2 regions of the Brevibacillus schisleri genome follow, and region 2 is predicted to be linked to the other one. Evidence: riboswitches for the same ligand, from Rfam matches in the RefSeq annotation. Region 2 holds a riboswitch; the other holds the start of a gene.

Region 1 (3,125 bases), 1.5 Mb from region 2:
AAGGAAAAGGGGGGCAATTATGATTCAATTGATTCGCAATACCTTGACTGACAAAGAAGGTTTTATGATTTTCATCCTATGGAATCATTTGTGGATGGCGGGACTCATTGCCTACCAAGTGGATGTGAACTTCTGGAAAGTGACGTCCTTGGGATTGCTGGTCACTTTAATTGTTTCGCCGTATTATTTCATTCGCAAAGATAGTCTTGTGATTCGTTACCTGGTGGCAATTGGACTCATGTTTTATGCGATTTCATTCGATCACTTTACCGATTACCAGGAGATCACCTTCCTCGCTTTTATCGTCATGGGCTTTTTAGCAGCGTATTTGGATTGGAAGCTGGTCGTAACAGCGGGAATTACCCAAATCATTGTCACGGTTATCGGGTTCTACACAGGAACCTACCAGATCTTCGATGGTGATTTTTCGGAGATCAATTTGCTTATGCGTATTGTCACGATTCTCATGATGATGGGAGCCGTAACGTATCTGTGTCTCGCCGGACAAGCCTCCCTGCAAAAAGCGCACGATGCAAGGCAGGAAGCGGAAGAGAAAGAGCGCCGTCTGGGAGAAATGCTTTTGAACATCCAGCAAATGACGGAGCAGCTGGATCGTACCAGCGATCATGTACATGAGCATGCGGAAGGTACGAAGCGCAATACAGATGAAATGATGGTAGCCTTTAAGGAAGTCGCCGTCGGTATGGAATCGCAGGCGAATTCTACGGTGAAGATCGAAGAAGAGGTTCAATCCATCGATCAGGAAATCGAGGCAGTCACATCGCAGACCAACGCAATGAAAACAGAATCGCAACAAAACAACCGTCGTCTGACAGAAAGCGTTCAGATGATGAACGAGCTGTCCTCACAGATGGAGCAAATTGTGCAGGCAGTCAATGTAGCAGCCTCTACGATTCACCAGCTCAATCGACAGGCGAATCGCGTAGAGGAAATTGTCGGCGCTATTAATCAGATCGCGACACAAACGAATCTGTTGGCACTGAATGCGGCGATTGAATCGGCGCGTGCAGGTGAGCATGGACGGGGATTTGCTGTTGTTGCGGATGAGGTACGCAAGCTGGCAGAACAAAGCGCGACAGCCACACAGGAAATTACCGACATTCTCAAGTCACTCCACCAGGAAAGTGAGAATGCGGTGCAACATATGAGCAGTGGGGAAGTGTCTGTTGCAAAAGGCCAAGAGCTGGCCGTAAAAACAGTGGCCTCCATTGAAGCAGTGCGTGCCGGGATGATGGCCTTCCTAGAAGCAGCTGATCAGGTAAGCTCCAGCATGGACCGGGTAAAAGTGCGTTCCGGCGAAGTTGCCATCGAGATGTCGACCATTACGGCCGTAACCGAGGAATCGGTAGCCAACTTAGAAGAGCTGTTTGCGACAGCAGAAAACCAGCATCAAAAAGTGCGTGAGATTACGGAAGAGCTGGGTGAGCTGAATACGTTGTCGCATCGCCTCCAGCAAACCTTTCACGTAAATTAGTGGTTGCGCTTCTCGCCAATTTCTCGGTGCTGAAAAGACGACTTTTTAAACTTTTATTTACTTGTAGAAGTGTTTGGAATTGAGAAAAAAGAATTGCATTTTCGAACCGTTCTGCTAGAATGAATTCCATTGTAACTAAATATATTCACCTACCTTATCAAGAGCGGCGGAGGGACTGGCCCGATGATGCCCGGCAACCACTGATCATGTCTTATGCATGAACAGAAAGGTGCCAATTCCTGCAAAACCTGTACCATGGTTTTGACAGATGAGGAAGAGAACGGCTTCGTACGCAAACTCTTCCTCCGGGGAGAGTTTTTTTGTTGTATTTGTTAAAGATGAGGAGGAATATACGAACAATAAATAAATTTTATAAGGGAATATTCGTAAATAGTATTGAAAAAATGGGTAAAAAGCCGTACATTACCTAATAGGATAAAGAAAAACGTAAAGTTCGGATAGGGAGAGATACATCATGAAGAAGTTATTGCTGGCATTAACGACATTCGCAGTATTGGCAACAGGGTGCTCGACTGGCACAAGCGCACCGGCAGATCAGCCAGGAGGACAAGCAGCAGGACAAGAGGGCGCGGCCAAAAAGCGAATTGCCTTGATTTTGCCTGAGAAAATCGGTGTGAATCCATTCTTCCAACAAATGGACGAGGGTGCAAAGAAAGCCGCACAAGAGCTGGGCGCAGAAGTAAAAACGATCGAATCTACAGACCATGGAGCGATTGAAGAAAATCTGCGTGTGGCTGTTGCAGAAAATTATGATTTGATCATCACTTCTTCTTTTACATCAGAGGATGCATTGAAAAAAGTAGCTACCGAAAATCCTGACCGTAATTTTGCGATTATTGATACGGTAGTGGATTTGCCAAACGTTCGCAGTGTTACCTTCCGCGAGCAGGAAGCGGCTTACCTGGTGGGAGCAGCAGCAGGCTTGGCAACGAAAACGAACAAAGTGGGTATGGTTGTCGCACTTGATATTCCGCAGTTGAAAAAATGGACGGTTGGCTTCGGAGAGGGCTTGAAAGCGACAAATCCAAAAGCAGAGCTGATGGTCAACTATGTAGGAAGCTTCACTGACCCGGCAAAAGCGAAGGAATTGGCTTTGCTCCAAGCTTCCAAAGGCGCTGATTTCATTAACGGTGCAGCAGCAGTAGGCGATCTCGGCGTTTTCGAAGCAGCGAAGGAAAAAGGCTTCTTCACAGCAGGGCAGGACGTTGACCGTACCACGATTGACCCAGAGCATATTGTTCTGTCCCAATTGAAAGGAACTGACGCGGCAGCTTATGAAACCGTGAAGACCTTTGTAGAAGGAACGTTCAAACCAGGTGTTGTGGCATACGGCTTGAAGGAAAAAGGTGTTGGTGTAACCTATGTCACGCACGAAAGCAAGACGCCGCTGAACGCTTTTATTGGACAAGAAGTGGTGGATAAAGTGAAAGCGATCAGCGATGAGATTGTAGCGGGCACTCGCAAAGTACCAGACCAGTTTTAAAAAGGTTCTCGGTGCTGAATGTTTATTTATAGCTTGTGCACAGTGATGGATGTGACCGACTACGGCTGTGTAGTCGGTCTTCCATTTTCATAAAAGGACGTACAGAAATGAGGGAGTGGGAATGAC
Region 2 (3,125 bases):
CCTCGCTTTTATTTTGTTTTCGTAAATAACCCCAACCGTTCAATCCGCTGGACCGCTTCCGCGAGACGCTCTTCGTTGGATAACAAAGCCGCTCTCACATAACCCTCACCTGTCGGGCCAAAGCCATTTCCCGGCGCTACGACGACATGCGCTTTTTCCAAAAGTAGGTCAGAGAACTCCACAGATGTGAAGCCGCTTGGAACAGGAAGCCAAGCAAAAAACGAACCTTGAGATGGCGGAGCCTGCCAGCCAATCCGATGCAGATTGGAGTACAATGCATTGCGGCGGCTTTCGTAGACAGCGACGAGATCGCGGACGCACTGCTGCGAATCCGTCATCGCTTTGGCTGCCGCCATCTGTACTGCACCGAACAGACTGACGAAGTAATGGTCCTGAATGAGGTTAATCAGACGAACCAGCTCGCGATTACCTACCATGGCACCCACACGCCAGCCTGCCATGTTGTACGTTTTGGACAAGGTATAAAATTCTACGCCCACTTCTTTTGCACCCGGAACCTGCATGAAGCTGACCGGCTTTTTCCCGTCATAGCTGATAGCTCCGTAGGCGAAGTCGTGGCAGACGACGATTTCATGTTTTCGGGCAAAACGAATGGTTTCCTCATAGAACTCGAGTGGTGCGTTGACTGCTGTCGGATTGTTCGGATAGTTGAGAAACATCAGTTTCGCTCGATCTAAATCAGCCTGGGACAGCTGGCTGTAGTCTGGCAAGAAGTCATTTTCCGCCTTCAACGGCATCATAACCATCCGTCCGTCTACGACTGCAACCCCCGACCAATAATCCGGATAGCCTGGGTCTGGAACCAGTGCAACATCGCCTGCGTTCATGAGTACTTGGCAAATCTCTACGAGTCCGGTTTTACTGCCGAACAAAATCGCTACTTCTTCCTCCGGATCGAGGTCCACATCAAATTCTTGCTTATACCAATGAGCCACTGCCTGCTTCAGTTCCACACGTCCCTGAAAAGGCGGATATTTGTGATGGAGTGGTTGTGCCGCTTGCGCCTGTAATTCTTCAATAATATGCGGCGGTGTTGGCAAATCAGGATTGCCCTGCCCCAGGTTAATGACGTCATGGCCTTGAGCTATGACCTTGTTTACTTTTGCCACCAGGGTCGCAAAAAACTGGGTAGGGAGTCGATCAATCATATCGGCATGTTGAATGCGCATCTTTCTTCCATTCCTTTCTTGGGCCAATACAGTAAAACCCCCTTTTTCCATACAGAAAAAGGGGGAGATCAGCTTGGTCACGTCCTTATCTGTCAGGAAAAAATCCTGCTGGAATTGGCACAGCATCTGTCCATCACATGGAACAGATCCGCTGCCGGGCTTCATAGGGCCAGTCCCTCCACCTCTCTGAATAAGTCAAATATACTGTTTTTTCGTCTATACCATACTACTTGAGCACGTAAACCGTGTCAAGATGCTTGATTGTGTACCGGCACTTGATGCCTTCTTTTGTGAAAAGAGGTGTGGAAGGCAAAGAAGGCGACAGACAACAGACACAAGCCCGCCATCACGAACAATAGTCCCTGCGCGTGAATCGATTGGAAGATGAATGCGCCGAGCAGTGGCCCGAGCATCCGCCCAGCTGATCCAGTCCCTGCAATCAGTCCTTGAATGAAACCTTCTCGTCCCTCTGGCGTAAACTGTGCAGCTACTGCTGGCACCGCTGGCCACACGAGCATTTCGCCCAGCGTCATGATGAACATCCCCGCCACAAAGCCTGCATAAGCCGTTGATTGCGACAAAATCAACATCGACAAGGCAAAAATATAGGCGCCCAAGAGCATTTGGGCTTTTAGCGTTCGCGCAAAGCGTCGAATGACCCACGCAATCAGTGGCTGACCAAACAGGATCAAGCCGCCGTTCAGCGTCCACAACAGACTGTATTGACGGAGGGAAATGCCCAAGGATTGCATATAGGTCGACAGCACCGTTGTCCATTGTACATAGACAATCCAGCTAATTAATAGTCCCCCGCATAATAGCAGCAAGGCACCCCATACCACCTTTGACTCTTGCTGTGGTTGTCGCAGCACATCAGTAGTTGCTTGCTCAGGCATGCTTTGTCCAGCCGTCGAGTTTTGGCGTTGGTGTTCCACCATTTTTAACTGACGGGGCAAAATGAGTAGGAACATGGCGAGGACGATTACTTGTGAGATGGCATTACCAAAAAACGTCCAGGCAAATGACACACTTGCCAAAAAGCCGCCCAACGCAGAACCGGCAGCTACCCCCACATTGAGCGTGACATAAATCAGATTGATTCCTTTACGTCCTCCGTCCGGCCACAAAACTATGGCCAATGCATTCATCACCGGAGAAAGTAATCCATAAAACAGTCCATTCAACAGAAGCAGCACAACATATATCGTAAAATCCTCCGTAACACCTAATCCGAGCGAAATCAGGATAACACCGATGGAACCGACAATGATGGTGCGCATTTTGCCCCAGCGGTCAAACAGCATCCCGCCGACAATACTTCCGATCAAGAATGCGCCTTGGTTTAAAAGCAACAAGAAGCCGGCTACAGTCAGCGGCTTTCCGAGATGGTTATGAATATAAATCGTGACCAGCGGCCAAATACATGCCATTCCGGTAGAAAAAATGACGGCAGCAATCGCCAATAAACGAATGCTGCTCGGATAGGATTCCCACTTTTGCCTCATGGCTTACTTCTCTCCCCGATGGAAATCGCCGCTTTTTCCGCCTGTTTTGGATTCCAGACTGGTCGGACCGATTATCATTTCTTTATCCATCGCTTTGCACATGTCATACACCGTCAAAGCCGCTACGCTTACAGCGGTCAAAGCCTCCATCTCAACGCCTGTTTTCCCTGTCGTCTTCACGGTTCCTGTAATCGCAAGCGTCGTTTCGTCTACAAAAGCAAATTGTATGTCGATGCCAGTCAATGGCAGCGGATGACACATCGGGATGATTTCCCACGTTTTTTTGGCAGCCATGACACCTGCTACCTGTGCTACGGCGAGTACATCGCCCTTTTCGATTCGACCTTCGCGGATTCGGGCGAGGGTTTCGGGTTTCATGCTGATTTGGCTCTCGGCTACAGCCACCCGTTTTGTGACGTCCTTCTCAGAC

The links. Region 2 has a riboswitch for S-adenosylmethionine ahead of ACUUHJ_RS22665 (aminotransferase class I/II-fold pyridoxal phosphate-dependent enzyme). Riboswitches for the same ligand answer to the same signal wherever they lie in the genome.
Region 1: linked by a shared signal. The riboswitch ahead of ACUUHJ_RS29765 (BMP family lipoprotein) and the one ahead of ACUUHJ_RS22665 (aminotransferase class I/II-fold pyridoxal phosphate-dependent enzyme) in region 2 are both predicted to bind S-adenosylmethionine.

What each region holds. Positions count from the first base shown of each region.
Region 1 is NZ_JBVNDM010000001.1:6,283,204-6,286,328, reverse strand. Features, by position in the region: gene ACUUHJ_RS29770 (methyl-accepting chemotaxis protein) at 20-1,495, shown strand; SAM riboswitch class I at 1,647-1,770, shown strand; gene ACUUHJ_RS29765 (BMP family lipoprotein) at 1,971-2,999, shown strand; gene ACUUHJ_RS29760 (ABC transporter ATP-binding protein) at 3,121-3,125, shown strand, end outside.
Region 2 is NZ_JBVNDM010000001.1:4,752,133-4,755,257, forward strand. Features, by position in the region: gene ACUUHJ_RS22665 (aminotransferase class I/II-fold pyridoxal phosphate-dependent enzyme) at 9-1,190, opposite strand; SAM riboswitch class I at 1,273-1,387, opposite strand; gene ACUUHJ_RS22670 (MFS transporter) at 1,439-2,695, opposite strand; gene moaC (cyclic pyranopterin monophosphate synthase MoaC) at 2,699-3,125, opposite strand, start outside.